3 regions of the Streptomyces sp. NPDC005496 genome follow, and region 1 is predicted to be linked to each of the others. Evidence: riboswitches for the same ligand, from Rfam matches in the RefSeq annotation. Region 1 holds a riboswitch; each other region holds the start of a gene.
The links. A riboswitch is a leader RNA that binds a small molecule or an ion and turns the genes downstream of it on or off. The one in region 1 is predicted to bind cobalamin.
Positions count from the first base shown of each region.

Region 2: another riboswitch for cobalamin. It lies ahead of ACFYQQ_RS10205 (ribonucleoside-diphosphate reductase subunit alpha); the one in region 1 lies ahead of ACFYQQ_RS13985 (CbtB-domain containing protein).
Region 3: another riboswitch for cobalamin. It lies ahead of ACFYQQ_RS05465 (prenyltransferase/squalene oxidase repeat-containing protein); the one in region 1 lies ahead of ACFYQQ_RS13985 (CbtB-domain containing protein).

Region 1 is NZ_JBIAJQ010000004.1:339,127-349,314, forward strand. Features, by position in the region: gene ACFYQQ_RS13960 (DUF305 domain-containing protein) at 1-347, shown strand, start outside; partial or broken gene ACFYQQ_RS13965 (hypothetical protein) at 492-800, shown strand; gene ACFYQQ_RS13970 (acyl-CoA dehydrogenase family protein) at 832-2,022, opposite strand; gene ACFYQQ_RS13975 (TetR/AcrR family transcriptional regulator C-terminal domain-containing protein) at 2,380-2,976, shown strand; gene ACFYQQ_RS13980 (CbtA family protein) at 3,079-3,861, opposite strand; gene ACFYQQ_RS13985 (CbtB-domain containing protein) at 3,887-4,108, opposite strand; cobalamin riboswitch at 4,145-4,288, opposite strand; gene ACFYQQ_RS13990 (histidine phosphatase family protein) at 4,432-5,040, shown strand; gene ACFYQQ_RS13995 (four-helix bundle copper-binding protein) at 5,248-5,613, opposite strand; gene ACFYQQ_RS14000 (DUF6479 family protein) at 5,777-6,145, shown strand; gene ACFYQQ_RS14005 (GNAT family N-acetyltransferase) at 6,515-7,018, shown strand; gene ACFYQQ_RS14010 (bifunctional o-acetylhomoserine/o-acetylserine sulfhydrylase) at 7,319-8,680, shown strand; gene ACFYQQ_RS14015 (homoserine O-acetyltransferase) at 8,677-9,828, shown strand; gene ACFYQQ_RS14020 (NtaA/DmoA family FMN-dependent monooxygenase) at 10,023-10,188, opposite strand, start outside.
Region 2 is NZ_JBIAJQ010000003.1:330,278-340,465, reverse strand. Features, by position in the region: gene ACFYQQ_RS10210 (ribonucleotide-diphosphate reductase subunit beta) at 1-827, opposite strand, end outside; gene ACFYQQ_RS10205 (ribonucleoside-diphosphate reductase subunit alpha) at 827-3,202, opposite strand; cobalamin riboswitch at 3,332-3,491, opposite strand; gene ACFYQQ_RS10200 (GNAT family N-acetyltransferase) at 3,545-4,057, opposite strand; gene mctP (monocarboxylate uptake permease MctP) at 4,140-5,750, opposite strand; gene ACFYQQ_RS10190 (DUF3311 domain-containing protein) at 5,747-6,019, opposite strand; gene ACFYQQ_RS10185 (GntR family transcriptional regulator) at 6,206-6,970, opposite strand; gene ACFYQQ_RS10180 (extracellular solute-binding protein) at 7,401-8,687, shown strand; gene ACFYQQ_RS10175 (sugar ABC transporter permease) at 8,931-9,917, shown strand; gene ACFYQQ_RS10170 (carbohydrate ABC transporter permease) at 10,007-10,188, shown strand, end outside.
Region 3 is NZ_JBIAJQ010000002.1:188,507-198,694, forward strand. Features, by position in the region: gene ACFYQQ_RS05430 (glycosyltransferase family 4 protein) at 1-287, opposite strand, end outside; gene ACFYQQ_RS05435 (TetR family transcriptional regulator) at 568-1,245, shown strand; gene ACFYQQ_RS05440 (ferredoxin) at 1,286-1,519, opposite strand; gene ACFYQQ_RS05445 (aldehyde dehydrogenase) at 1,520-2,977, opposite strand; gene ACFYQQ_RS05450 (MBL fold metallo-hydrolase) at 3,177-4,202, shown strand; gene ACFYQQ_RS05455 (ATP-binding protein) at 4,231-6,330, opposite strand; gene ACFYQQ_RS05460 (PP2C family protein-serine/threonine phosphatase) at 6,517-7,593, shown strand; cobalamin riboswitch at 7,772-7,905, shown strand; gene ACFYQQ_RS05465 (prenyltransferase/squalene oxidase repeat-containing protein) at 8,013-9,248, shown strand; gene ACFYQQ_RS05470 (SCO2322 family protein) at 9,245-9,895, shown strand; gene ACFYQQ_RS05475 (CbiQ family ECF transporter T component) at 10,012-10,188, shown strand, end outside.

The DNA of each region.
Region 1 (10,188 bases):
CCACGAAGATCGAGAAGGCTCAGGCCCCGGAGATCCGCACGATGAAGGGCTGGCTCACGTCCTGGAACGAGCCGACCTCCATGGAATCCATGCCCGGCATGGACCACGGCGGCGGCGACGGCATGATGTCCGGCACGGACATGGCGCGTCTCAAGGGCATGAAGGGCGCCGAGTTCGACGAGATGTTCACCGAGATGATGATCGACCACCACAACGGTGCGATCGGCATGGCCGAGGACGAGCAGAAGAAGGGTGAGAACGCCGACGCCGTGAAGACCGCCGGCGACATCGTCACCAGCCAGTCCGCGGAGGTCGAGCAGCTGAAGGGCATCCTCGGCCGGCTCTGACCCGCGCCGCGGCGGGCCGGACGTCCGGCCCGCTCGGCCCCGGCCGCCGTCCGGGCTCCGCACCGTTCACCGCGGACCCGCGTTCGCACTCCTCACCCGGGTGTCGCGCAAGCACCATGACGGGGACCTGTCGGCGTTCACCGTGACCACCGGGTCGTCGAGGCGCAGCGGGAACTGCACGGCATGATCGAGGAGTTGCTGGCCGAGGCCGCCCGGGCCGGCGCCGTCCGCGACGACATCGCGCCCGCCGAACTCGCGAGCTACTGCCTGCACGCCCTGGCCGCGGCGGGCGACCTGCCGTCCGAGGCCGCGGTGGACCGGCTTCTCGCCCTCACCCTGGCCGGGGTGCGTCCCGAGGGCGCCGAGCCGTCACGCGCCCCGGCCCGCGCCGAGGGCACGACGCACCCCCGGCACCACGGCCCCAGCCGGCACCACCCCGAGCCCCGGCCCTGAGTACGGCGCTCCGACCTCCGCCGCCCCGCTTCTACCGGCGCACCCTCGGCATGCCCAGCCCGATCCACGCGATGATCTCGCGCTGGATCTCGTTGTTGCCGCCGCCGAAGGTGAAGATCACCGCCGAGCGGTAGCCGCGCTCCAGTTCGCCGTGGAGGACGGCGCCCGCCGAGCCCTCCTTCAGTGCCCCCGGCGCGGCGACGACCTCCATCAGCCAGGCGTAGGCGTCCCGGCGTGCCTCGGACCCGTACACCTTGACGGCGGAGGCGTCCTGCGGGGTGAGGGTGCCCTCCTGGACGGCGTTCACCATCTGCCAGTTGAGGAGCTTCATGGCGTCGAGCCGCGTGTGCGTCTGGGCGAGGCGCCGCCGCACCCAGGGCAGGTCGACCACGCGGCGGCCGTCGGCGAGCTTGGTCTCCATCGCCCAGCGCTGCACGTCGTGCAGGGCGCGGATCGCCATCGTCCCGTGGGCGGCGAGGGTCACCCGCTCGTGGTTGAGCTGGTTGGTGATCAGTTGCCAGCCCTTGTTCTCCTCGCCGACCCGGCGCGAGGCGGGGACACGGATGTTCTCGTAGTAACTCGCCGTCGTGTCGTGCGAGGCGAGGGTGTTGATGAGGGTGCAGGAGTAGCCGGGGTCGGAGGTCGGCACGAGCAGCATGGTGATGCCCTTGTGCGGCGGCGCGTCCGGATCGGTGCGCACGGCGAGCCAGACCCAGTCGGCGGTGTCGCCGTTGGTCGTCCAGATCTTCTGGCCGTTCACCGTGTAGTGGCCGGTGGCCTCGTCCCCCTCCCGCACCGCCTTCGTCCTCAGCGCCGCCAGGTCCGTGCCCGCGTCGGGCTCGCTGTAGCCGATGGCGAAGTCGATCTCACCGGAGAGGATCTTCGGCAGGAAGTACGCCTTCTGCTCGTCCGTGCCGAACCGCATGAGGGTCGGGCCGACCGTGTTCAGCGCCATCAGCGGCAGCGGCACCCCCGCCTGGGCGGCCTCGTCGAAGAAGATGAACTGCTCCATGGGGCTCAGTCCGCGCCCGCCGTACTCCTGGGGCCAGCCCACGCCGAGCCAGCCGTCCGCGCCGAGGCGGCGGACGGTCTCGCGGTAGAAGCGCTTCTGGGCCGCCGGCTCGCCGTGGCGGGCGTAGGCGTTGTCCGGCACCAACCGGGCGAAGTAGCCGCGCAGTTCGGTCCGCAACCGCTGCTGCTCGGGCGTGTATTCGAGATGCACGGCGCCTCCTGGCTCCCAGTGGATCGGCAGGTCCCACCCGGACTCGACGGCGCACACAGTAGAACTCGTTCCAGAAATTGGGAATGCCGATGACGCGCCGGGAGGGAGCGGCAGGTCCCGCCGGTCCCAGTGAGGGCGCACTGAAGGCTCGTACGGCCCGGTCCAGGCGGGGCATACGCGAAGGCTCGTGCGGCCCGGCCCCGGCGAGGGCGCACGCGAGCGCCCGTGCCGCCGTACCGCCCATGTTCCGGACGACGCGCCGGACGTAGCATGCGGGGAGTTCCGTAACCGGCCCCCCGACCGGTTTCCGAACGGTGCCGGAAGCGGCCCGACCACGAACCTGGACCGACTCGTCTCATGAAGACCGACAGACACGCAGCGGGGACCGGCCCGACGCCCCCTCCTCCCAGACCGGCGCTGAATCGTTCCCGCATCGCCGCGGCGGCCCTGGCGCTGATCGACGTCAACGGCCTGCGCGCCTTCTCGATGCGCAAGCTCGGCGCGGGCCTCGGGGTCGACCCGATGGCCGCGTACCGCTACTTCGAGGACCAGGACGCGCTCTTCGACGGCGTCGCCGAACTCCTCTTCGCCGAGGCCGACCTCGAATCGCTGCCCTGGGAGGAGTCCTGGCGGACCGTGGCCGGGGAGTACTGCCTGCGACTGCGGGCCACCCTGCTCGACCACCCGCACGCCGTCGCGGTGTTCGCGACGCACCCGGTGCGCTCACGGGCGGCGGCGGACGTGTGCGCACGGCTCACCGGGCACCTCGCAGCCGCCGGTTTCGATCCGTCGCAGGCAGCCCATGTCGCGCGCTGTCTACGGGAGTTCACCGTCGGGCACGCACTGAGCGTGGCGGTGCGGCACCCGGAGCCGGAAGGCGCCGACGAGGATGCCGCCGCGCGGTTCGAGACCGGTCTCACCGCGATGCTGGACGGCTTCGAACGGCTGAGGTGAGACGCGCGCTCACCGGGCACCGGCACGCGGCTCCGGCCGGAAGCGTCCCTCCGGCGCGTGCGGACGGGCCCCGGTCGTCCGGGGCCCGTCGTTCGTGCACGCTCAGGGCGCCGCGGAAGCCGCCGGGGCGGCGGACGCCTTCTCCTCACCCTGCCCCGTCACCCGGGGCGTCCCGCCGACCGCCAGCCGGTGGGCCAGCTCGCCGAAGACGAGCCCGAAGGAGGTCCACAGCGTCACCTGGATCGCCAGCGCGGCGAGCCGGAACTGCCAGAGCAAGGTGCCCGAGAAGTCCTTGGGCACCTCGTCGAACGCCGGCAGGAACGCGTACGCCAGGCCCACGGCGGCGACGAAGAACGCGCCCGCCGCCAAGGTGGCGTACCAGTTGCCCAGTCGGGGCGCGAGGCGCTTGCCCAGGATGACGGTGGCGACGGCGAGCAGCACGCTCAGCACCGTCATCAGGAAGTACAGCGTCGTGCGCTTGCCGATCGTGTCGGCGTCCCCCACCGCCGGCGGATTCGCCGGGTACTTGAGGAACGGCACGACGTACACCGCGACGAGCCCCGCCGTCGAAAGGAGCAGCGCGCTCGCACGCGGCCCGAAGCGGCCGATCCTGCCGAGGGCGAAGCAGTACGCGAGGGCCGCGATGCCGCCGAAGGCGACGCCGTAGACGAGCACACCGGTGGCCAGGCCGCCGGTGGACTGCATGGTGCGCGTCACCGCCTCCATGCCGTGCTCGTGATGGTGCGCGTGCGATTCCTCGTAGGCGATCGCGGCGTCCACCCGCGACTCGCCGAGGAAGTACGCGACGACCAGGGCGAGCACGCCGGCGGCGAGACCCGCCAGCATGCCGCGCACCAGCAGGTTTCTCACTGTTGCCGAGTTCATCGACTCGTACGCTTCCCTGTCGCCGTCAGTGGCAGGGGAAGCCGAGCAGATGGCGGGCGTCGTGCACCCACTCGTGCACGTTCTCACCGGAGACGAGCGAGGTGGCGCCCTGTTCGGCGCCGACGAAGTAGAGCAGGACCAGCATCAGGATGCCGAAGAAGACCGCCCAGGGGGCGATCGCGCTGATCGGCAGCTTCGCGGGAACGGCGGTGGGCGTGACGGCCGGCTGAGCGACGGACTGCGCCATGTGGCAGGACCTCCTGGGGAACTCGCGTCCCATCGTGGTGGTGCACAGGACGACGGCTGCGGGTCTGACTTGCCGGGCCCTCACCGCCCTTGGAGGGGGCGGCCGTTGCCTGGCTTACAGTGGCGCGACCGTGCCGGATTCTCACCGGGCTTCCGCCGGACCGTCGTCAATATCGTCGAGACCGTACCGCGAAGCGGAGGCCCGGCCAAGGGCGCATGAGTCCGGAGGAGCGCGCCCCGGGGCGCCCGCGGGTCGTCAACTCGCCCGCCGCGCACGGAGGTTGGGCACGGGGACGGCACCATCACGACCACGAAAGCGGATCCATGACGACCCGAGTGACCTTGATCTCAGCGGCGTCCAGCAGGGCCTTGCGCGAGGCGCGCTTCGACGACGGCTGCCCCGCCGACGCGGCCGGTCTGCGGCTCGCGCGGGCTGCCGCCGGCACGCTCACGGCGAGGGGTGAGGTGTGGGTCTCCCCCAGCGCGCGCTGCCGTGACAGCGCGGGCGCGCTCGGCCTGGACGCCGTCGAGGTGGCCGCGCTGGCCGGTCTCGACGTGGGTCGCTGGCGCGGCGCGACGCTGGACGAGGTGGGCGCGAGGGAGCCGGACGCGGTCGTGCGCTGGCTGGCCGACCCCAAGGCCGCTCCGCACGGCGGGGAGTCGGTGCGGGACCTGTGCGACCGGGTCGCCGGGCGGCTGGACGCGGCGGCGCAGCTCTCGGGACGCGTGATCGCCGTCGTGGAACCGGAGGTCGTACGGGCGGCGGTGGTGAGGGCGCTCGGGGTGCCCGAGACGGCGTTCTGGCGGATCGACGTACCGCCGCTGACCGCCACGGAACTCAGTGGCCGCGCGGACCGCTGGAACGTCCGGGTCGGCCGCCCCCTCACGGGCGTGGAAGCGGACCGAGACGGCTCTGGCACCGAGGCCGGCTGAGACCGCTTCGACAGGGGCGGCGACTGAGACCACCTCGGCGCGGACGGCGACTGACGTCACCCGGCACGGACAGCGGCTGAGACGACCCAGGCAGGACGGCCGCGTTTCGCCGGTGCGTACGGCGGTCCGGCCCCGTCGACGTCGCGCGCGCCGGAAATGCCGGCGGTGCCGCCCAAGTGCCGGACCCGAAGCCGCGAGAGCCCGGTCTCAGCGGAGCGTGGCCATGAAGTCGGTGCAAGCCTGGGCGCACTCGCGGCAGGCCTTGGCGCTGTCCTGCGCGCCGGGGTGGTCGTCGAAGACGTCGGCGCACTCCAGGCAGACGTCCCGGCACCACTCCAGCTGGACGCGCATGCCCGCCTCGTCCAGGCCCGCCTGCTCGGACAGCATGCGGCACGTCGCGTCGCACACCTCCGCGCACATGATGCCCTTGCGGCGGACGAGTTCCTGTTCCTTCGGCCCGTCCGGTTCCACGAGGCTCGCGCGCAGCGCGCACGCCCGCGCACACTCCGTGCACGACTGCGCGCAGGTGAAACGGTCCTCCAGGAACCGGAAGAGCTCCTGCTCAGATGTCATTGAGGTCACCTGGTCCGGGTTGCCCCGGTCTCCCTTGTCAAACCCGGCGTCCACGGCCACGCCCCGCCGGGACGGCGGCCGACCGATCGGAATTTGTCATTCCGATTCGCCCGTGGGCCGGGGGGTACTCGCGCGCCAGGACCACACGAGGGACGGATGCGCCATGAGCACACCAGGGATCGACATGGCTGCGGACCGCGGTCTGGTGGCCGGCTTCGCGCCGCTCGCGATCGGGCTGGCCGTCGTGGCACTGCTGGCCGGCGCCATGTGGATGGACAGCCGGATACGCGGCAGGGAGAACGACCGGCCGGGGCCCGAGGAACAGCCGAAACCGCCCGAGAGCGGCCCGGTCTTCGAGGTCAGCGAGAACCGCGAGCCCGACGAGGTGCCCCGCAGCAGCCGGCGGCTGACGCCGTACGAGCTGGCGGCGCACGGCAACATCGCCTCCCGGCCGAGCCGCGACCGGACCAGGCAGCGGTGGAGCCGCGGCTCCAGCGGCTCCTTCGGCGGCGGCGGTTCGGGCGCCCACTGAGAGCACTCCGGGGCCGCGCCCGCGGCCCCACGGCTGGCGGGGCCGCCTCGTCCACCGGGGCCGGCGCCGGGTGCCCCGGTGGTGAGGTGTGCGCTGCCCCGCGAGCGGCCGACACGACGGGCGGGACGGGCGGGGCGGGAGCGAACGGCCGGCGTCACAAGGCCGTTGACCGGAGCGGCCGGCCCGGCATCACCAGGCCGTCGGGCAGCCGCGCCAAGGCGCGCGCCGAGTCGCGCCGGGCTTCTGCGAACGCACTGTTTCCGTCTTGCGAACATCGCGCCGAAGGGGAGGACACGCGTCCTCGGCCGGGGTGACCATGCAGGTCCACGGGCGTCCGCACCCCGTGCCCGTCCCCCGCGAGGAAGCACCATGAGCCTGCCGTCCGCCACCCTGAGGTGGGAGTCCGAGAGCTGGAACGCCGCCGCGGCGGTCCGGCTGCGCGAGCTGATGTCCGCCGAACTGGCCCCCCGCTACGCCCCCGTCGAGCACCGGCGCGTACGTGCGCCGCAGCCGTCGGCGGACGAGATCGTCGTCACCTGGATCGGCTACGCGAACGACGTCCCCGTGGTGACCGCGTCCCTGCGCAGGCTGCCGGACCGGCACGAGGTCAAGCGCGTGTTCGTGCACGCCGACCACCGCGGGCGCGGCCTGGCCAGGGCCGCCCTCGGCGCCGTCGAGTCGACGGCGCGGGAGCTCGGCGTCGAGCGGCTGTGGCTCCAGACGGGCGCCCTGCAGCCGGAGGCCCGGGCCCTCTACGCGCGGGAGGGCTGGCACCGCGTGCCGCCCTACGCGCCGTACGACCGCAACCCGTTCAGCGTGTGCTTCAGCAAGTTCCTCGCACCGCACCCCGGCGGCGGCGCCCATGTCGCCTGAGCGCGCCGGAATCCCGGCGGCCCCGCGCCGGCCGTCCCCTCCCCTGCCCGCCCGGCGGCCGGCCGCTCTCCGACGCCCGGGCACCGGCCGCCCGACCGTCCTCGTGACCCGCCGGTACGTCGACCACGCGCGCGTCACCACCACCGGGTGTCCCGGCGTCGACTGAGCCCGCCAGGAATCGGCGCCCGAAGCGCTGTCCGGTACCCGTCCGCTCCGCCCCCGTGGCGCGCCCCCGACGGCTGCCGCCACGCCACGCCCTCGCCCACTCGCGCGCCCTCGCACACCGCACCAGGGAGAACCATGAGCCAGCCGATCGACTCCGTCACCGCAGGTCACACCCCCGAGGAGGAACCCGCCGGGCCCGACACCTCGGCCTGGTCGTTCGAGACGAAGCAGGTCCACGCCGGTGCCGTGCCGGACCCGACGACCGGGGCGCGGGCGGTGCCCATCTACCAGACCAGCTCGTTCGTCTTCCGCGACACCCGGCACGCCGCGGACCTGTTCTCCCTCGCCGAGCCCGGCAACATCTACACGCGCATCCACAACCCCACGCAGGACGTCTTCGAGCAGCGCGTCGCGGCGCTGGAGGGCGGTGTCGCCGCCGTGGCCCTCGCCTCCGGGCAGGCGGCGGAGACCCTGGCGATCCTGACCCTGGCGAGCGCCGGCGACCACATCGTCTCCAGCACGTCCCTGTACGGCGGCACGTACAACCTCTTCCGCCACACCCTGCCGAAGTTCGGCATCGAGGTGTCCTTCGTCGACGACCCGGACGACCCCGAGGCGTGGCGGGCGGCGATCCGGCCCACCACCAAGGCCCTGTTCGCGGAGACGCTGGGCAATCCGCGCGGCAACGTCCTCGACGTCCGGGCCGTCGCGGACGTCGCCCACGCGGCGGGCCTCCCGCTGATCGTGGACAACACCGTGCCCACGCCGTACCTGCTGCGGCCGATCGAGCACGGCGCCGACATCGTCGTCCACTCGGCGACCAAGTTCCTCGGCGGGCACGGGACGACCATCGCCGGTGTCGTCGTGGACGGCGGCACCTTCGACTTCGGCGCGCACGCCGACCGCTTCCCGGACTTCAGCGAGCCCGACCCCAGCTACCACGGGCTGCGGTACTGGCCCGCGCTCGGCCCGGGAGCCTTCGCCGTCAAACTGCGGGTACAGCTGCTGCGTGACCTCGGCCCCGCGCTGTCCCCGCACTCCGCGTTCCTGCTCCTCCAGGGCGTGGAGACGCTCAGTCTGCGCATCGAGCGGCACTCGGCCAACGCCCAGGCCCTGGCCGAATGGCTGGAGCAGCGCGACGAGGTCGCGGCCGTCCACTATCCGGGGCTCGCGTCCAACCGCTGGCACGAGGCCGCGCAGCGGTACCTGCCGCGCGGTGCGGGCGCGGTGCTGGCCTTCGAACTGCGGGACGGCGTCGAGGCGGGGAAGCGGTTCGTGGACGCGGTCGAACTGTTCAGCCACCTCGCCAACATCGGTGACGTACGCAGCCTCATCATCCATCCGGCGTCCACGACGCACAGCCAGCTCGACGAGGAGGGCCTGGCCGCCACCGGGACCTCGCCGGGGCTGGTGCGCCTGTCGGTCGGCATCGAGAACCTCGCGGATCTGAAGGCGGACCTGGAGGCCGGCTTCCGGGCGGCGAAGGGCGCGTCCTGAGCACCGTACCGACGACGTCTCCGCTCCCCCTCCCGCCTGCCTCGGGTGCCTGGCGGGAGGGGGACCCGCCCGGGCGGCGCCACTGGCACGTCCGGGAGAGGCCGCTGCCCCTGGAGGCGGGCGGTGAACTGCCCGGGGTGCGCCTGGCGTTCGAGACCTGGGGTCGGCTCGCGCCGGACCGGTCCAACGCGGTGCTGGTGCTGCACGCGCTCACCGGCGACAGCCACGTGGCCGGTCCCGCCGGTCCCGGCCATCCGACGCCGGGCTGGTGGGACGGGCTGGTGGGCCCCGGCCGGGCTCTCGACACCGACCGCTGGTTCGTCGTCGCCCCGAACGTGCTCGGCGGCTGCCAGGGCAGTACGGGTCCGTCCTCCCGGCGGCCCGACGGACGGCGCTGGGGCGGCGCCTTCCCGTTTCTGACGCAGCGTGACCAGGTGGCCGCCGAGGCCGACTTGGCGGACGCGCTGGGCATCGGCAGGTGGGCCCTGGTCATCGGCGGCTCGATGGGCGGGATGCGTGCCCTGGAGTGGGCCGTGTCGTATCCGGAGCGCTCGGCGGCGCTCCTGCTGCTGGCGACCACGGCCGCGGCGAGCGCCGAACAGATCGCGTGGGCCGCGGCCCAGGTCCACGCGGTCCGCGCCGACCCGGGGTGGCGCGGCGGCGACTACCACGACGCCGGGCCCGGTGGCGGTCCGCACGCGGGGCTCGGCCTGGCGCGCCGTCTCGCCCACGTCACCTATCGCAGCGAGCCGGAGCTGCGGGCCCGCTTCGGGCGTGCTCCGCAGGACGCGGAGGACCCGTGGCGCGGCGGCCGGTACCGGGTGGAGTCGTATCTGGACCACCATGCCGCCAAGCTGGTGCGCCGCTTCGACGCGGGGAGCTATGTCGCGCTGGCCGAGGCCATGAACAGTCACGACGTCGGCCGGGGCCGCGGCGGTACGCGCGCCGCGCTCCGCCGGGTGACCGCTCGGACGCTCGTCGCCGCGGTCGACTCCGACCGTCTCTATCCCCCGTACCAGCAGGCCGAGTTGGTGGCCGGGATCGGCACGGCGGACGGCCTGCGCACGGTCGTCTCGCCGTACGGCCACGACGGTTTCCTCATCGAGGTGGCGCAGGTCGCCGCGCTGGTCCGGGAGTTGCTGGACTAGGGCCTGTCTGACAATTCCCGTCGTCGCCCGGAGGGCGGCCTCGCGGCGTCAGGTGCGTGCTCTCGGCGTGCCGGGCGTAGAGCCTCGTACTGGACGTACTTGGGTCTGCGCCCGGTGCGGCGAGAGTGCGTGCATGGCGTCGCGAGGCAGACGGGAATTGTCAGACAGGCCCTAGCACGGCGACCTGTCCGGCGTCAGGACGCCACGCGGTCCGCCTCCGCGTCGGAGCGCCGGGCGGCGGGCTCGGCCAGGCCGAGGTGGTCGCGCAGGGTCGTGCCCGTGTAGTCGTGCCGGAAGACGCCGCGTTCCTGGAGGAGGGGTACGACCCGGTCGGCGAAGGGGTCGAGTCCGCCGGGCGTG
Region 2 (10,188 bases), on a different contig from region 1:
TGCCGCATGGAGTCCGTGTTCATCCCCGGGAGGCCGTCACCGCACAGGTCGCGCGCGAACTGCAGCTCGGCCTCGACGGCCTCCCGCAGCATGGCGGTCACCTGCTCCTCCAGCCGCTCGTCGAAGAGGTCGGGCTCCTCCTTGCGGACCGTGTCGACCACCTCGAACGCGAACGACATGTGCATCGTCTCGTCGCGGAACACCCAGTTGGTGCCGGTCGCCAGGCCGTGCAGGAGACCCCGGCTGCGGAACCAGTAGACGTACGCGAAGGCGCCGTAGAAGAACAGCCCCTCGATGCACGCCGCGAAGCAGATCAGGTTCAGCAGGAAGCGGCGGCGGTCGGACTTCGACTCCAGCCGGTCCAGCTTCTCCACCGAGTCCATCCAGCGGAAGCAGAACTCGGCCTTCTCCCGGATGGACGGGATGTTCTCGACCGCGTCGAAGGCCGCCGCGCGGTCCTCCGGGTCCGGCAGATAGGTGTCGAGCAGCGTCAGATAGAACTGGACGTGCACGGCCTCCTCGAACAGCTGGCGCGACAGGTACAGCCGCGCCTCCGGGGAGTTGATGTGCTTGTAGAGCGTCAGCACCAGGTTGTTCGCGACGATCGAGTCGCCGGTCGCGAAGAACGCGACGAGCCGGCCGATCATGTGCTGCTCGCCCTGTGACAGCTTCGCCAGGTCGGCGACGTCCGAGTGGAGGTCGACCTCCTCGACGGTCCAGGTGTTCTTGATCGCGTCCCGGTAGCGCTCGTAGAAGTCCGGGTAGCGCATCGGGCGGAGCGTCAGCTCGAAGCCCGGGTCGAGCAGGTTCTTGGTCTCGCTGGACATCACTGGCAGGCCTCGCAGGACTCGGGGTTCTCAAGGGAGCAGGCGACGGCGTCGGCGTCGGCGTTCGGGGCCGCCTGCACGGGGACGGGGGTCTGCGCCCGGGCGGCGCGGGCGATGCGGGTCGCGGGACGCGAGCGCAGGTAGTACGTCGTCTTCAGGCCCGACTTCCAGGCGTACGCGTACATCGAGGAGAGCTTGCCGATGGTCGGCGTCTCCAGGAACAGGTTCAGCGACTGCGCCTGGTCCAGGTACGGGGTCCGGGCGGCGGCCATGTCGATCAGCGCGCGCTGCGGGATCTCCCAGGCCGTGCGGTACAGGTCCCGCACCTCCTGCGGCACCCAGGTGAAGCCCTGCACCGAGCCGTTCGACTCGCGCAGCGCCTCCCGGGTCTGCGCGTCCCACACGCCGAGCCGCTTGAGCTCGTCCACCAGGTAGGAGTTGACCTGGAGGAACTCGCCGGACAGCGTCTCGCGCTTGAACAGGTTGGACACCTGCGGCTCGATGCACTCGTACACGCCGGCGATGGAGGCGATCGTCGCGGTCGGCGCGATGGCGAGCAGCAGCGAGTTGCGCATGCCGACGGCCGCGATCCGCTCGCGCAGGGCCGCCCACCGCTCCGGCCAGGCCGGCTCGGTCGCGTAGTGGTCGGGGTGCAGCACACCGCGGGCGGTGCGGGTCTTCTCCCAGGCGGGCAGCGGGCCGTTGCGCTCGGCGAGGTCCGCGGACGCCTCGTAGGCGGCCAGCATGACGCGCTCGGCGATCCGGGTGGAGAGCCGCTTCGCCTCCGGGGAGTCGAAGGGCAGCCGCAGCTTGAAGAAGACGTCCTGGAGGCCCATCGCGCCGAGGCCCACCGGGCGCCAGCGGGCGTTGGAGCGGCCCGCCTGCTCGGTCGGGTAGAAGTTGATGTCCACGACCCGGTCGAGGAACGTCACCGCGGTGTGGACGGTCTCGTCCAGCCGCTCCCAGTCGATGTCCCCGTCCACCACGAACGCCCCGAGGTTGACCGAGCCCAGGTTGCAGACCGCGGTCTCCCCGTCGTCCGTGACCTCCAGGATCTCGGTGCACAGGTTCGAGGAGTGCACGGTGTGCCCGGGCTCCGCCGTCTGGTTGGCGGTGCGGTTGGCGGCGTCCTTGAAGGTCATCCAGCCGTTGCCGGTCTGCGCCAGCGTGCGCATCATCCGGCCGTACAGGTCCCGGGCCGGGATCGTCTTCCGCGCGAGCCCGGCCTCCTCGGCCGCGCGGTACGCGGCGTCGAACTCCTCGCCCCACAGGTCGACCAGCTCGGGCACGTCGGACGGTGAGAACAGCGACCAGACGCCGTTCGCGTCGACCCGGCGCATGAACTCGTCCGGGATCCAGTGGGCGAGGTTCAGGTTGTGCGTACGGCGGGCGTCCTCGCCGGTGTTGTCGCGCAGCTCCAGGAACTCCTCGATGTCGGAGTGCCAGGTCTCCAGGTACACCGCCGCCGCGCCCTTGCGCCGGCCGCCCTGGTTCACGGCGGCGACCGAGGCGTCCAGGGTCTTCAGGAACGGGACGATGCCGTTGGAGTGCCCGTTCGTGCCGCGGATCAGCGAACCCCGGGAGCGGATGCGGGAGTAGGACAGGCCGATGCCGCCGGCGTGCTTGGAGAGGCGGGCCACCTGGTGGTAGCGGTCGTAGAGGGAGTCCAGCTCGTCCAGGGGCGAGTCGAGGAGGTAGCAGGACGACATCTGGGGGTGCCGCGTACCGGAGTTGAAGAGCGTGGGGGAGGACGGCAGGTACTCGAGCCGGCTCATCAGGCCGTAGAGCGCGGCCACTTCGTCGACGGCGCGCGGGGTGTCGTCCTCGGCGAGGCCGGCGGCGACGCGCAGCATGAAGTGCTGCGGGGTCTCGATCACCTGCCGGGTGATCGGGTGCCGCAGGAGGTAGCGGCTGTGCAGCGTGCGCAGGCCGAAGTAGCCGAAGCGGTCGTCCCCGGCGGTGTCCACGAGCGCGTCCAGGCGCTCCGCGTGCAGGCGGACGAACTCGGCGGTGCGGTCCGCGATCAGCCCCTCCCGGTGGCCGACGGCGACCGAGGCGGAGAAGGAGGTGACGCCCTGGGAGGCGGCCTCGGCGGCGATGCCGATCGTCAGCAGCCGGGCGGCGAGGCGCGAGTAGACGGGGTCCTCGGAGATGAGTCCCGCCGCGGCCTCGGTGGCCAGCTCGCGCAGCTCCGCCCCGTCCGCCCGCGCGGACCGGCCGCGCAGGGCGGCGGCGGCGACCCGGCCGGGGTCGGCGCCGGGGAGGTCTGCGGTGAGGTCGGTCAGGGTCCGCAGCAACGCGGCACCGGGACCGTCCGTCTCCGCCGCTGTCGCGGACGGTGTCGCTGCGGCCGGATCGGCTGGCGCGATGGTCACGTGGGGCTCTCCCTCGCTCGGCACGGGGCCTGGAGGGAGGGCAGCGGGGCACACGTCACCCCGGCACGGGTACGCGTGCGTCCACCGGCCCACTCCACGAGGCCCGGACGTCTGGGCACCCGGACCGGACGGGCCGGGCGCACTGTCGGCAGGTCCTCGGACTGACCGTGTGCGCGAACACGCACAAGTACACCGTTGCGGGACAGTTCCGGATTCGCACCGGATTCCCCTGCGGCGACAGCGAGCATGAGCATACATCTTGTGCCGGGCCGTCGACGCACCCCCACATGTTGTGTCGTGTCGGCTCCGGAGGGTGTCAGTCGGCCGCGGTGGACGCAGCTGTCAGAGCGTCAGTTCGTAGGTCAGCAGCAGGATGTCGTCGAGCTCCGGGACGGGATTCCAGTCGCGCTCGGGGGTCCGGACGAAGCCGAGCCGCTCGTAGATCCGGTGCGCGGCGCGCATGGTCCGCTGGGTCGACAGCACGACGCGGACGCAGCCCTCCGTGGCCCGCGCGCGGTCGACGCAGGCGCGCACCAGGGCCTCGCCCGCTCCTCTTCCGCGCGCCTGCGGGGCGACCGCCAGCATGCGGATCTCGGCCTCGCCGGGACGGGCCAGCTCGGCCATGGCGTTGCCGGCCGACGGCACGTACGTCACCCCGCCGAGCACGGTGGCGTCCCGGTCCACGGCGACCAGGACCTCGGCCGCGGCGGCGCGCCGCGCGACGTCCCGCAGGTGCACCAGGTAGCCGTCGCCCTCCCCGAAGTCGAGCAGACCGTCACCGAGATACGCCTGTGCGGTGATCTCCCCGAGCGTCCCGTACTCCCCGGGCAGCGCCCGCCTGACGATGATGTCCATGCGGGTGAGTCTGCCGGACGGGAACGACGTCGGGCCGCCGGTTTTCCTCCGGCGGCCCGACATGGTGTGTACGAGAGGGACTTCAGTGCGAGGTGCCCGCCGTGGCCGGCGGCAGCTCCACCTGGACGCCCGGGTCCCCGGCGTCCGCCGTGTAGTCCTCCGGCGACGTCTCGTCCAGGCCGTCGGGAGCCTTCACGGCACGCAGGACGAAGGTGAGCACGACCGTGACCGCCAGGTTCAGCACGAAGGCCGTCAGCCCGATGTAGCCGATCTCCCCGATGCCGGGAATCTCCTTCGAACTGCCGCCGAAGTGCCGCTGCGTCGGGGAGGCGACCCCGTACGCGGCGAAGGTGCCGTAGACCATGCCGACGGCCCAGCCGGCGAGCAGCGCCCAGCGGTGGAACCAGCGGGTGAACAGGCCGCCGACCAGCGCCGGGAAGGTCTGGAGGATCCAGATGCCGCCCAGCAGCTGGAAGTTGATCGCGACCGTCTTGTCCATGGTGAGGACGAAGGCCAGCGCGCCCACCTTCACCAGCAGCGAGACCAGCTTGGAGACCTTGGTCTCCTGCTGCGGCGTCGCGTCCGGCTTGATGAAGTCCTTGTAGATGTTGCGGGTGAAGAGGTTCGCCGCCGCGATCGACATGATCGCCGCCGGCACCAGCGCGCCGATGCCGATGGCCGCGAAGGCCACGCCCGCGAACCAGTCCGGGAACATGTTCTCGAACAGCTGCGGGATCGCCAGCTGCCCGTTCTGCACCTTCACCCCGGCCGCGATCGCCATGAACCCGAGCAGGGCGAGCAGGCCCAGCATGAGGGAGTACAGCGGCAGGATCGTGGTGTTGCGCCGGATCACGTCACGGCTGCGGCTGGACAGCGTCGCCGTGATCGAGTGCGGGTACATGAACAGGGCGAGCGCCGAGCCGAGCGCGAGGGTGGCGTACGTCCACTGCCCGGCCTCGGCGGGCACGACCCCGCCCGCGCCGGCGGCCGTGTACTTCTCGCCCGCCGCCTTGAAGATCTCGTCGAACCCGCCCAGCTTGATCGGGATGTAGATGATGGCCACCGCGATCACGATGTAGATCAGGGTGTCCTTCACGAACGCGATCAGGGCGGGCGCCCGCAGCCCCGAGGAGTAGGTGTAGGCGGCCAGCACGCCGAACGCGATGAGCAGCGGCAGGTCCTTCACGAACCAGTTGGTGTTCTCGCCGCCGCCGACGCCCATCACGTCCAGCACCGCCTGGATGCCGACGAGTTGCAGGGCGATGTACGGCATCGTGGCGAGGATGCCGGTGACGGCGACCGCGAGCGACAGCCCCTTGGAGCCGAAGCGCCCGCGCACGAAGTCGGAGGTCGTCACATAGCCGTGCTTGTGCGAGACCGACCACAGCCGCGGCAGGAAGGTGAAGATCAGCGGGTAGACGAGGATGGTGTACGGCACCGCGAAGAAGCCGGCCGCGCCCGCCGCGTAGATCGCCGCGGGGACGGCGACGAACGTGTACGCCGTGTAGAGGTCGCCGCCGAGCAGGAACCAGGTGACCCAGGTGCCGAACGACCGTCCGCCCAGGCCCCATTCGTCGAGGCTGTGCTCGTTCTCGGCCTTGCGCCAGCGCGCGGCCAGGAAGCCCATGACCGTGACGGCCAGGAAGAAGAAGATGAAGACGCCGAGGGCGACTCCGTTCACGCCGTCGTTCACTTCGACGCACCCCCGTCCTTCGTCGCGCGGGCGCGCTGGTCACGCTGGTCACGCTGCCAGAGCTGGTACGCGGTCATCGTGAGCAGCGTGGAGATGAGCACCCACAGCATCTGGTACCAGTAGAAGAACGGGATTCCGATGAACGTCGGGTCGGTCTTCGCGTAGGAGCCGACCCACAGCATCGCCACGAACGGCGCGACGAGGCAGACGGCAATGACCACGCGGACCGGTGTCACCACCGGTGGCTTGACTTCGGGCACATCTGACATTCCGCGGCTCCGTCCCCTCGCTGATCACCTGTGTAATGCGCAGGCAATGTAGGCGACGGTGTCACGCAGACGGAACCCCCCGTCCGCATATCGGTCCCGACCTGGGGATTCTCCGCGGCGGCGAATGCCCCACGACGGCGTTTTCCGCACTCATGAGGGCTCGCTTCATGCGGGGACCCGGGCGATCTAGTCCATAGGCCGCTTGAGGCGGGCCACGAACTTGTACCGGTCGCCCCGGTACACCGAGCGCACCCACTCCACCGGCTGACCGGTCCTGTCGAGCGAGTGCCGGGAGAGCATCAGCATGGGCAGCCCGACGTCGGTGCCGAGCAGGCCGGCCTCGCGTGGGGTGGCCAGCGAGGTCTCGATGGTCTCCTCGGCCTCGGCGAGGTGGACGTCGTAGACCTCGGCGAGCGCGGTGTAGAGAGAGGTGTACTTGACGAGCGACCTGCGCAGGGCGGGGAAGCGCTTGGCGGAGAGGTGGGTCGTCTCGATGGCCATCGGCTCGCCGCTCGCCAGCCGCAGCCGCTCGATGCGCAGCACGCGTCCGCCGGCGGTGATGTCGAGCAGGTCCGCGAGCGTCTCGTCCGCGGTGATGTAGCCGATGTCCAGCAGCTGCGAGGTGGGTTCGAGACCCTGGGCGCGCATGTCCTCGGTGTACGAGGTGAGTTGGAGCGCCTGGGAGACCTTCGGCTTGGCGACGAAGGTGCCCTTGCCCTGGATGCGTTCGAGGCGGCCCTCGACGACCAGCTCCTGGAGTGCCTGGCGCACGGTCGTGCGGGAGGTGTCGAACTCGGCGGCGAGGGTGCGCTCGGGCGGCACCGGGGTGCCGGGCGACTGCGTCTCCGTCATGTCGAGCAGGTGCTTCTTCAGGCGGTAGTACTTGGGCACGCGCGCGGTACGGATGGGTGCCCCACCCTCGTTCTCCGCACTGCTGACGTCGGTGCTCATGCTCTGCCTTCCCGGCTCCGGATGCCGAAGCGACCGACATACCCGATCGGCCACGGCTCACATCGTGGCACGGCTTCGCGCGCGAGTGTCCCCCGCACGCTCCGTGATCCCCTCTATATACCGTCGGGGTCCCCGTTGGTCTAGTCCATCGCGTCCGTCGGAGGGTCGCCGCCCAGGTCCGGGGTGCCCTGTTCGTGCCACCGGAACACCCCTGTCCCTTCTGTCGGTTGAGCAATGAAAGGTCCCTGCATATGTCGGTCCCGTAACGCTCACCTGGAGGGTCTTCTTCACCCTTGACACCCCTCTAGGTCTAGGCCAAGCTCCCCGTACTGGTCTACACCATTGGTCCAGGTCCCGGCCCCACGGGCAGTACTCGTCACAGGTCACCGCGGTGGGCAGGGGGGTTTATGGCATCCCTGAGGAGGGTGGCGTGAAGCGCAAGCTGATAGCCGCGATCGGTATCGCGGGCATGATGGTTTCCATCGCGGCGTGCGGGGACAGTGACAAGGACTCCGGGGGCGGCAAGGGCGGCGCGGAGGCCAAGGAACTCACCGTCTGGCTGACGGTGGACGCGCAGAACAACTGGCCCGAGCTGGTCAAGGCCGCCGACGCGGCGGTCAAGAAGAAGCACCCCGGCGTCAAGATCAATCACGAGTACTACGGCTGGCCGGACAAGAACGCCAAGCTCGACGCGGTCCTCGCCACCGACAAGGCCCCCGACGTCGTCGAGATGGGCAACACCGAGATGCTCGGCTACATGGTCAAGGGCGCCTTCGCTCCCGTCGACGCGTCGAAGTTCGACAACGCGGACCAGTGGCTGGACGGCCTCAAGGCGTCCGTCACCTACGACGGCAAGACCTACGGCGTGCCGTACTACGCCGGTGGCCGCGTCGGCAACTGGCGCAAGGACATCGCCGCCGCCTCCGGCGTCAAGTCCACGCCGAAGACGTACAAGGAACTCACCACCGCCCTGGACAAGATCCAGAAGAAGCAGGGCGACAAGTTCAGCGCCTGGTACCAGCCGACCCGTGACTGGTACGCCGCGATGTCCTTCGTCTACGACGCCGGCGGCTCCATCGCCGAGGAGTCCGGCGGCCAGTGGAAGGGCAACCTCTCCTCGCCGGAGTCCGTCAAGGGCCTCAAGGCGTTCAAGTCGGTCGTCGACAAGTACATGCACGGCGACAAGACCAAGGACGAGTCCGACCGCTACATCGTCTACGGCCAGGGCAAGTCCGGCATGATCTTCGGTGCCGCCTGGGAGGGCGCGACCTCCGAGGACCCGAAGAACGACAAGACCGGCAAGCTCAAGGGCAACCTCGAGAACTTCGTGGTCCCCGGCCCGTCCGGCAAGAACCTCCCCGTCTTCCTCGGCGGTTCCGACCTCGCCGTCCCGGTGAAGTCCGACGCCCAGGAACTCGCCGCCGAGTGGATCAACGCGCTCACCGGCGCCGAGGGCCAGAAGGGCCTGATCGGCAAGGGCAACCTGCCGAACAACAAGACCGACCTCGCGACGCTGAAGAGCGACCCGAAGACGGCCGTCCCGGCCACCGCGGCCGAGAGCAACTGGTTCGTCCCGATGGCGCCGGGCTGGGGGCAGGTCGAGAAGGCCCAGGTCCTGCAGACCATGCTGCAGAGCATCGGCACCGGAAAGAAGTCGGTCGAGGAAGCCGCGAAGGACGCGGACGCCGCGATCGACAAGGTCATCAACAACAAGTGACCGTCAGGCAGGGCCCCGTTGTCGGCGGGGCCCTGCTTTCCGTACGACCCTGCCGGGAGGCGGGGCCCGCTCCCCGCCCCCGCACGCCCCGCACGAAGACGCCGGGGCCGGACGGCCTGCCGCCCGTACGACGCGTACGGGCCGGCCGGGGCGCGGGAGCCCGCCTCCCGTACGACCTGTACGACCCGGTCGGGGACGGGACCTGCCACCCGTGGACCCGAGGGACCGCTGAGGAGCGCGCGGATGAGTGCCGCTGATACGACCACTGCCAAAGTGCCGCCGACGCGGCAGTCGCCACCACCCCCCGCCCCCGTGGCACCACCACGCCGGAAGCGGACCGCCGGCGGGACGGCCGTCCCGTGGGCCCTGCTCGCGCCCTGCCTGCTGATCCTCGTCCTGGTGCTCGGCTACCCCCTGGTCCGCCTGGTCACCCTGTCCTTCCAGGAGTTCGGGCAGTCCCAGCTCTGGGGCTTCAAGCCGGCCGAGTCGGTGGGCTTCGACAACTTCGGCAAGGTGCTGGGCGACGACGAGTTCTGGGCCGTCGTCGTCCGCACGATCGTCTTCGCCGGGGGCTCCGTCGTCTTCACGATGGTCATCGGCATGCTGATCGCGCTGCTCCTGCAGCGGGTCTCCGGCTGGGTGAAGACCCTCATCAACATCGCGCTGGTGGCCAGTTGGGGCATGCCCATCATCGTCGCCACCACCGTCTTCAAGTGGCTCTTCGACTCCGACTACGGCGTCTTCAACGCGGTGCTCAGCAGGCTCCCCGGCGTCGACATGATCGGCCACAACTGGTTCGCCAGCGGCCCCCAGGGCCTCGCCGTGATCATGCTGCTCGTGGTCTGGGGCGCGGTGCCGTTCGTCGTCATCACGCTCAGCGCGGGACTCACCCAGGTGCCCGCCGAACTGGAGGAGGCGGCGCGCCTCGACGGCGCGGGCGCCTGGGGCGTCTTCCGGTACGTCACGCTGCCCATCCTGAAGCCGATCATCGTGATGCTCACGACGCTCTCCGTCATCTGGGACATGGGTGTCTTCCCGCAGGTCTTCGTGATGCGCGGCGGCCACCCGGAGGCCGAGTTCCAGCTGCTCACCACGTACTCGTACGACCGCGCCTTCGTGGTCAACGACTACGCGCAGGGGTCGGCGATCGCCCTGCTCACCGTGCTCCTGCTGCTCGGTGTGGTCGCCGTCTACATGCGCCAGATGCTCAAGATCGGAGAGGTCGAGTGACCACGACCACCGCTCCTCCCGCCGCCGGGCCGCGCAAGACGGCCGCCGTCCCCGCCGCCCGGCCCCGCAGGTCCCGGCTCGGCTGGAACCTGCTCGGCCTGTTCGTCTTCGCCACCGCGGGCTTCCCCGTCTACTGGATGCTCAACACGGCGTTCAAGCCGGCGAAGGACGCCATCGACCCGGACCCGAGCCTGCTGCCCACGGCGGTCACGCTCGACAACTTCCGCCGGGCGCTCGACATCGCCGACTTCTGGGGCCCGGTCGGCCGCAG
Region 3 (10,188 bases), on a different contig from region 1:
GGGGTGCGAAAGGGGTCCGGCTGGCGGTACAGGTCGAGGCTGGGCAGCTCGGTGAGGGAGAGTCCGCGCAGGTCCTCGCCCTCGTCGAGCACGGGGTAGGGCTGCGAGCCGATGACCTCGACACGGTGGCCCAGCCGGGCGAGCTCGCGGGAGAGGTGCCGGACGTACACGCCCTGGCCGCCGCAGAACGGGTTCCCCTTGTACGTGAGGAGCGCGATGCGCAGGGCTCGGCCGCCGTCGGCGGCCGGGTCCTCCTGGGGACCCGCCTCCATGGCCTCAGCGGTCACTTACGGCCCCCTTCTCCCTGCACTGTCCCGCGAGATTACGCCGGGACGCTAATCTAGAACAAGTTTCAGACTTGATCGTTCAAGGAGCATTGAATCTACCGGCAGGTAGGGCCGGTGTGAGCGGTGGATCAGGTGATTCACGCCACGACGACGTGGCCCGGTCGACCGACTCGCGCAGGCAGCCGCCCTGTTCGGGCGGAGCCGAGAGCTTGGGGAATGTCCGGCGTCCTGCCATGCTGACTCCTCGCTCCCCCTCGCTGAATGTCATGGAACGGGACTTATGCCTGCGGAAGCCAAGGCGGAAGCCACCACCGCGCGGGATGCCGCGCGGTCCGCGAGCCCGCGCGCCGCCGCGCAACCGGCCTCGCCCCCGCTCACCGAACGGCAGGAGGCGCGCCGCCGGCGCATCCTGCACGCGAGCGCGCAGCTGGCCAGCCGGGGCGGCTTCGACGCGGTGCAGATGCGCGAGGTCGCGGAGTCCTCGCAGGTCGCGCTGGGCACGCTGTACCGCTACTTCCCGTCCAAGGTGCATCTGCTGGTCGCCACGATGCAGGATCAGCTGGAGCACATGCACGGCACCCTCCGCAAGAAGCCGCCGGCCGGGGACACCGCCGCGGAGCGGGTCGCGGAGACGCTGATGCGGGCCTTCCGGGCGCTCCAGCGGGAGCCGCATCTCGCGGACGCCATGGTCCGCGCGCTGACCTTCGCGGACCGCAGCGTCAGCCCGGAGGTGGACCAGGTCTCCCGCCAGACGACGGTGATCATCCTGGACGCGATGGGGCTGGACGACCCCACCCCCGAGCAGCTGTCCGCGGTCCGCGTCATCGAGCACACCTGGCACTCCGCCCTCATCACCTGGCTCTCGGGCCGCGCCTCGATCGCCCAGGTGAAGATCGACATCGAGACGGTCTGCCGGCTGATCGACCTGACGGAGGTCAGGGGGCCGCACTCGGGGTGACGTCGCTGCGGGGCGGGGTGTCGCACGTGGTGGGAAGGGCTCACTCCTCGGGCGGGAACACGGGTTCGCCCGAGGTCAGCAGCGTGATCGTGATGGCCTCGACCGGGCAGCTCTCGGCCGCCTCCAGGACGCGTTCGTCGGCGTCGGTGTCCGGGGCGGCGGGGTGGGACTGCCGTCCGGCGTCGAGGCGGAAGGCGTCCGCCGCGAGGTGGGTGCACTGGGCGGAGCCGATGCACACGGAGCGGTCGACCTCGACGTGCCAGCGGTCGCCCATCTACGCCTCCCAGCCGGCGGGCAGGTGGATCATCTTGTGCTCCAGGTACTCGCCGTAGCCCTCGGGGCCGAACTCCCGCCCCAGACCGGAGTTCTTGTAGCCGCCGAAGGGGCCGAGCATGTCGAGGCTGAAGGTGTTGACGGAGTAGGTGCCGGTACGCACCCGGCGGGCCACGTCGATCCCGTGCTCGACGTCGGCGGTCCAGACGCTGCCGCTGAGCCCGTAGTCCGAGTCGTTGGCGATCTTCACCGCCTCGCCCTCGTCGCCGTACGGGAGCAGGCAGATGACCGGCCCGAAGATCTCCTCACGGGCCACCCGCATGGAGTTGTCGACGTCGCCGAAGAGGGTGGGTTCCACGTACCAGCCGCGCTCCAGGCCCGGTGGACGGCCGCCGCCGGTGAGGATCTTGGCGCCTTCCTCCTGGCCGATGCGGATGTAGTCGAGGCTGCGCTGCTGCTGGCGCCTGGCGACCAGCGGGCCCACCTGGGTGGCCGGGTCGAGCGGGTCGCCGACGACCAGCGCCCCCGCGGCCGTCGCGAAGGCGTCCGCGAACTCGTCGTAGCGCGAGCGCGGTACGAGGATGCGGGTCTGGGCGACGCACGCCTGGCCGTTGTTCATCCAGGCCGCCGAGACGATCCCGGGGACGGTGGTGTCGAGGTCGGCGTCCGGCAGCACGACGGCCGCCGACTTGCCGCCCAACTCCAGCGTGACGCGCGTGAGATGGCGTGCCGCGACCTCCATGACGCGCCGGCCGGCGGCGACCGAGCCGGTGAAGGAGACCTTGTCGACGCCGGGGTGCCCGACCAGGTACTCGCTCACCTCGCGGTCCGCCGGGAGGATCGACAGGACCCCCTCGGGCAGGCCCGCCTCCCGCGCGATCTCGCCCAGCAGGTAGGCGTCCAGGGGGGATTCGGGTGACGGCTTCAGCACGACGGTGCAGCCGGTCAGCAGGGCGGGCGCGAGTTTCGCGGCGGCCACGAACTGGGGCACGTTCCACGGCGCGACGGCCGCGACGACGCCCACCGGCTCGCGCCGGACGAGGATCTTCCCGAGGACGCCGTCGCGCGTCTCCTCGTACGTGAAGTCCCGGGCGACGGTGATCGCCGCGTCCCAGACCATCATCGCGCCGAGTGCCTGGGCGAGGACGCTCCAGGAGTACGGGGAGCCGTTCTCGGAGGAGATGACGCGGGCGATCTCCTCGTGCCGCACGGCGATGCCGTCCTTGATGCGGGAGACCACCTCGATCCGCTCGTCGAGCGTCATGCGCGGCCAGGGCCCTTCGTCGAACGCGCGGCGCGCGGCGGCCACGGCCCGGTCGACGTCCCCCGCGCAGGCGTGCGGGACGCGCCCGATGACCTCCTCGGTGTGGGGCGAGACCACCTCGATGACGTCCTCGCCCAGGGGGTCCGTCAACTCCCCCCCGATGAACAGCTGTCCGTGTTCCACGAGCTCGGTCATGGCGACTGCCTCCCCGGAGGACGCTCTCTGACGAGTCATCAGATACGAGAACTGATACCAGTTCCGGTCCGCGGAGTCCACGGAACGCACGTGGCCGTGGGACTCCCGGGGCGAAAGCGGCGACGGGGCGGTCGACTTGGGCTCCCATTGGAACTGGTTCTAGTTATAGTGACGGGAACACGGCGATTGGTGGAAGCCCATGGCGCAGGTGACCGATCACGGCGGGGGCGTACGGTCGATCAGGGTGCCCATCCCGGACAACCCCCTCGGCCACACGCTGGTGTACGTCGTGGACACCGACCGCGGGCCCGTCCTGATCGACACGGGCTGGGACGACCCCGCCTCCCTCGACGTCCTGGCCGCCGGGCTCGCCGCCTGCGGCACCTCCGTCGCAGAGATCCACGGCGTGGTCGTCACCCACCACCACCCCGACCACCACGGTCTGTCCGGCGCCGTGCGCGAGGCGTCCGGCGCCTGGATCGCGATGCACGCGGCGGACACCTCGGTCGTCCGGCGGATGCGCGAGTACCGGCCCGAGCTGTGGTTCACGTACATGGCGGACAAGCTCGCGGCGGCGGGCGCGCCCGAGGAGCACGTGGCGCCGCTGCGCACCGCCCGCCCCCGGGCGCTGCCCGGCCTCTCCCCCGCGCTCCCCGACCGCGAGATCGTCCCCGGCGACCTGCTCGACCTCCCCGGACGCCGGCTGCGCGCGATCTGGACGCCCGGCCACACCCCGGGCCACGTCTGCCTGCACCTGGAGGAGGACCACCCGGCACGGCTCCCGGGCCGCGGACGCCTCTTCTCCGGCGACCACCTGCTGCCGGAGATCACCCCGCACATCGGACTGTACGAGGACCCGGACGACGCCACCGTCACCGATCCGCTCGGCGACTACCTCGACTCCCTGGAGCGGGTCGGCCGGCTCGGCCCCGCCGAGGTGCTCCCCGCCCACCAGTACGCCTTCACCGACGCCTCCGAGCGCGTACGGGCGCTGCTCGGCCACCACGAGGAGCGGCTCACCGGGCTCCTCGCGCTGCTCCGCGTCCCGCTCACCGCCTGGCAGCTGGCCGAGCGCATGGAGTGGAACCGCCCCTGGGACCGCATCCCGTACGCCTCCCGGAACATCGCGGTGTCGGAGGCCGAGGCCCACGTCCGGCGGCTGGTGAAACTGGGCCGGGCGGAGACGGTACCGGGGAGCGATCCCGTGACGTACGTGGCCGTCTGACCGCCGGGCGGGGACGGCCCGGCGGCGGTCAGCGCGTCCCGGCCGTCGCGTAGGCCAGGCCCCGGGCGTACGGCATGGCGCGTCCCTCCCCGTACGCCCGCTCGTAGGCCGTGTCGCCGATCTCGCCGCGGATCCGGGCCTCGTGGGCGCGGCGGGTCGCCCTGAGGTCGGGCGAGTCCATGTGGGCACGTCCGGTCAGCTCCCAGACCCGCGCGCCGACGCCGAGGAGGCGGGCCGCGCGTTCCCCGTCGCCGGCCGCGACGAGGGCGGCGGCCAGCGCGTCCAGGGACATGGCCGCGCCGACGGTGTTGTGCAGGCGGGCGTGCCCGGCGAGCGCGGTGCGGGCGTTGCGGACGGCCGCGTCGACGTCGCCGCGCGCCAGGTCGGTCTGGGCCAGGAAACAGTCCGCGAACGCCCCGGCCCAGCTCTCGCCGTGCGTCACCGAGGCGGCGCGCACCTCCTGGGCGACCGAGCGGGCGTCGTCGTAGCCGCCGCCCAGCAGATGGGCGAAGGACAGCGCGAGGCGGACCTGGAGCTGGGCGGCGCCGAGCCCGTCCGCCCGGACGGGGAGCCGGTCCGCCGCGGAGAGCACCTCGACCGCCTCGCGGAGCCGACCGCTCAGGGCGAGTTGCCCGCCGGTCACATAGGCGGCGGCGACCACGGCCACCGGGTCACCCTCTTCCCGGGCCAGGTCCGCGCACCGCGCCGCCCAGCCGGCCGCCTCCTCAAGGTCGCCCTGGAGGAGGGCCACGGCGCCGCGGGTCCACAGGGCGCGGACGCGGACGGGGCCGGCGGCGGGGTGGCCGGCGGCCCGGTCGGCGGCGAGCGCCTGGTCCAGGCAGTGCTGGGCGTCGCGCAGATGGCCGCAGTGGCGCCAGAGGAAGCCGACGTCGGCGGCCATCTCCAGGGTCCGGCCGTCGGGTTCGGCGAGCGCGCAGTCCAGGGCGGTGCGCAGGTCGGCGTGCTCGTCGAGGACGCGCTCGCACCACGGGACCTGGCGTCCGGTGTTCCACTCGGCGCAGCCGCGGCGGGCCAGCGCCCGGTAGTGGTCGCGGTGCCGCCGCCGTACCGCGGGCTCCTCGCCGAGCGCGCGGAGCCAGTCGGCGCCGAACTCCCGGACGGTGTCCAGGAGCCGGAAGCGGGCCGGGTCGGTGCGGTGGCGCACCACGATGGACTGCTCGACGAGCCGGTCCAGCAGCGCGCCGACCCGTCCCGCGGGCAGCGGTCCGCCCGCGCACACGTCCTCGGCGGCCGTCGCGCGGAAGCCGCCCGCGAAGACCGAGAGCCGGGCCCACAGCAACCGCTCCTGGGGCGCGCACAGTTCGTGGCTCCAGCCGATGGCCGTGCGCAGCGTCCGGTGGCGCGGCGGGCCCGCGTCCCCGGTCGGGGTGGACAGGTCCAGCCGGGAGGGCGGGCGGCGTTCGACGAGCCGGCCGTGCAGTTCCTCGACGGAGAGGTCGGCGAGGCGGGCGGCGGCCAGTTCGATGGCGAGGGGGATGCCGTCGAGGCGGCGGCAGACGGCGGTGGCGGCGGCGCGGCTGAGGTCGTCCAGGACGAAGGCGGGGTCGGCCGCGGCCGCGCGGTCGGCGAAGAGTTCCACGGCGTCGTCCTTCACCGGCAGCGGCTCCAGGCGCAGCACCCGCTCGCCGGGCAGGCCGAGGGGTTCGCGGCTGGTGACGAGGACGCGCAGTCCGGGCAGGGCGGACAGCAGGGTCCCGGCGAGGGCGGCGCAGTCCGCGAGGACGTGCTCGCAGGAGTCCAGGACGAGCAACAGCCGTTTGTCACGGGCCCATTGCGCGAGCACGTCGGTGACCGGTGCCGTCGACCGGTCGGCGAGGCGCAGCGCCTCCACCACGGCGAGGCCGACCAGTCCCGCGGTGTGCAGCGGGGACAGCTCGACCAGCCAGACGCCGTCCGGGTACGCGTCCGGGGCGGCGCGGCCCGCGGCCCGCAGGGCGAGCCGGGTCTTGCCCACCCCGCCGGTCCCGACGACGCTCACCAGCCGTCCGGCGTCCACTCCGGGGTCCAACGCCCGGTCGAGCCACTGGAGTTCGGCACGCCTGCCGACGAAGCTGCGGGTCTCGGGCGGGAGGTTGCCCGGTCGGTCACCGTTCGATGGCTGGGACACACGGCACAGTGTGACGAGAGCAGTCCCACACCGCGCACGGCTCACCGAACTCGGACACAAAGCCCTGATGTGCCGCCACTTCCCGGCACATTCCGAAGAGATGCGATCAACCCCCTGTTGGTCGGAGGGTGACGGGCGATAGTCGGAGATCGTCGGAGGATGACCGCGAGGGAGCAGGGGCAATGGATGACCGCCAGGGACGCGGGCCGCACGGACGCACGTGAGAGGAGCCCGCGCCTGCCGGCCGCGCCGCTGGCCGTCTGCCTGCTGATCGCGGTCCCCGACCTGCTCTTCGACCAGGTCCCCTCCCTGATCACGATGCTGCTCATCGCCCCGCTGACGGCCTGCGTCCGGCTCGGACCGCGGTCCACCCTGCTGGTCTGCTGCTGCTCGGCGGCCCTGGGACTGGTCATGGGCCTCGCCGAGGAGGTGCCGCCCCTGGAGCTGACCGTGCGCTGGAGCGGACTCGTGCTCGGCTGCGCCCTGACCGTGTACGCGGCCCGGCAGCGCGAACTCCTGGACCGGATGCTGGTCCAGGCCCGCGAGGTGGCCCGGGTCACCCAGGAGGCGATCCTGCGGCCCATCTCGAAGAACCTGGACGGGACGCAGGTCTGCACCCGCTACCACTGCGCCGCCCTGGAGTCGACGGTCGGCGGGGACCTGTACGACGTCGCGATGACGCGGTACGGACTGCGGGTCCTCGTCGGTGACGTGCGCGGGCACGGCCTGGACGCCCTCAGGCTGACGGCCGACACCATCACCGGATTCCGTGAACTCGCTTACACCGCACCGGACCTGACGGTGCTGGCGGAGGGCCTCGACGCCCGGCTCGCCCCGGAACTGGGCCCCGAGGACTTCGTCACCGCGGTGTTCGCCGAGTTCGCGCCCGGCGAGGTGCGGCTGGTCAACTGCGGCCATCCGGCGCCGCTGCGCTCCGGCGACCGCGTCGAGCTGCTCGAATCCGGGGTGCCCAGCACGCCGTTGGGGCTGGCGCCCGAGACGCGTCAGTACCGCGTACGGCTCCAGCCCGGCGACCGGCTCCTCCTCTACACCGACGGCCTGACCGAGGCCCGCGACCCGGACGGCAACGCCTTCCCGCTGCTCGGCGAGGCCGCGCTCGCCCTGCGCGAGCCCCTGCCCGACGACGCCCTGCACGCGCTCTACACCCGGCTGACCACGCACACCGGGGGTGCGCCCGACGACGACCTCGCCCTGGTCCTGTGCCAACCGCTGGAGTCGACGGTCCCCGCACGCACGCCCTGACCCGGCGCGCGCCGTGCCGCGCGTCCCGGCGTCAGGCCACCGGGGTCCGGTTCGCCGCGTCCGCCTCCGGCCGGAACCGGGCGGTCTCCCCGTCGTCGCCGTCGGCCGCGACCTTCCGGGCCGCCCGTGCCGGCCCCGCCCACGGGGTCCGCACGGGCGGCCCACGGGCGCCTGGCTACGGGCCGGTAGAGTGAGCGCGTCGTCATCACACCCGTACGGGGGGAAGCCGGTGCAATTCCGGCGCTGACCCGCAACCGTGAACCGTCCGCCGGACGGTGAGCCGGATCGCCTCGCGCGGGACGTGACCGGCTCGCGCCATCGGCAGCCCGCCGCTGGCCGGCACCGTCGAGGGATACGGGGCCGGAGCCACCCGGTACTCCAGCGTGCCCGGTGCTGCCCGGCTCCCCGCAGGGAGAGTCATGATTGTTCGCCGCAGCGCCGCGGTACTCGCCGTCACCGCCGTGATCGGTACGGCGGCCGCATCCGCCGCCCTCGCCGACGACTCGTCCCCGTCCGCCTCACCGTCCCAGGCGCTCCCCTCCGGCCTCTACGGCTCCGCCGACCCCACCTACGACGGGGTCTGGCGGCAGTCGCTCACGCTGCTGGCCCAGCACACCACCGGGGTGAAGCCCGCCGTGAAGGCCGTCGACTGGCTGACCGGTCAGCAGTGCGCGAACGGCGCCTTCGCCCCGTACCGCGCCGACGCGTCCGCGAAGTGCGGCGCCAAGACGATGGTGGACACCAACAGCACGGCCGCCGCCGTGCAGGCGCTCGCCGCGCTCGGCGGTCACGACGCGGAGAGGGACAAGGCCGTGGCCTGGCTGAAGTCCGTCCAGAACAAGGACGGCGGCTGGGGCTTCGCCGCGGGCGGGGCCAGCGACGCGAACTCGACGTCCGTGGTGATCGGCGCCCTGGCCGCCTCGGGCACCGCGCCCGGCGACACCGCCAAGGACGGCAGGTCCCCGTACGACGCCCTGCTGAAGCTGTCCGTCCCGTGCGACGAGGACGGTGGCGGCGCCTTCGCCTACCAGCCCGACAAGAAGGGCGCCCTCGCGGCCAACGAGGACGCGACGGCGGCCGGCGTGCTCGGCGCCCTCGGCAAGGGGTTCGCGGCGAAGGCCGGCAAGGCGGCGGACGGCGCCGACTGCGCGGACCCGAAGAAGCTCACGCCCGGGGACGCGGCCCGCAACGGCGCGGCCCACCTCGCCGGCGCCCTGCGCGGCACCTCGCACCTCACGTCGGCGATGCCCGGCGCGAAGGACCAGCCCGACCACGGCAACACCGCGGACGCGGTCGTCGCGCTCGCCGCCGCGGGCCGGACCGAGGACACGAAGAAGCCGCTGGCCTGGCTGGAGAAGAACTCAGGCGCGTGGGCCGCGAAGTCCGGTCCCGCCGCGTACGCCCAGCTGATCTTCGCGGCGCACGCCACCGGCACCGACCCGCGCGACTTCGGCGGTACCGACCTCGTGGCGCGGCTCGCCGCGACCGGCCCCGCGCCCCAGTCCGCCGGCCAGACGGACGCCCCGGGCGAGAAGAAGAAGGACGGCGACGAGGAAGGCGGCCTCGGCGTGTGGTGGATCGTCGGTGTCGGCCTGGTCGCCGGTATCGGCGTCGGCTTCCTGATCAGCGGCCGCAACAGGAAGCGCCAGCCGTGACCCGGCGCGGTGCCGCCGCCGTCCTCGCCGTGCTGCTCCTGGTGCTCGGCGGGGCCGGGCAGGCCCAGGCCGTCGGCTACCGCTACTGGTCGTTCTGGGACCTGAGCGGCGGCTCCTGGACGTACGCCACGCAGGGCCCGTCGACCGCGCGGCCCTCCGACGGCGACGTGCAGGGCTTCCGGTTCGCCGTGAGCGAGGACTCCTCGCGCGCCACGAAACCGCGTACGAAGCCGGACTTCGACGCCGTCTGCGGCGGGACGCCCGCCCGCGACGGCAGGAAGCGGATCGCGCTCGTCCTGGACTTCGGTACGGCCGCGGACGCGCCGTCCGGGCAGACGCCGCCGCGCGCCCGCACGGCCTGCGCGCGCGTCGGCACCGACGCGACGACGGCCGACGCGCTCGCCGCCGTCGCCAAGCCGCTGCGCTACGACACCAACGCGCTGCTGTGCGCCATCGCGGGCTACCCGCGGACGGGCTGCGGCGAACAGGTCGCGGCCGGCGACCCCGACTCCTCGGCACGGCCGCGGTCCGCGTCCGAGTCCGGTTCGGGGGGCTCCGGCCCCTCGGCCGGCCTGCTCGCGGGCCTCGCGGCGGTGGCGGCGCTGGGGGCGGCCGCGATATGGCAGGCCCGGCGCCGCCGGCACTGAGCGAGGTGGCACCTGTGACGACGGACGAGAACCACCGTCCCGCCCCGGCCGAGGACCGCCGTCCCCCGGGAGGGGGCGGGCCCCGCCGCGAGCCCGGTGAGCGCTTCCCCGGCTCCGTGCCCCGGCGCCGCCGCCCCTTCACCGTGGAGGCGAACCGCGGCAACGCCCTCCACCCGGGCGCCTGGTGGATCTGGGCCCTGGGCCTGGGCACCGCCGCCTCCCGCACCACCAACCCCCTCCTGCTCGGCCTGCTCGTCGGCGTGGCCGGCTATGTCGTGGCCGTCCGCCGCACC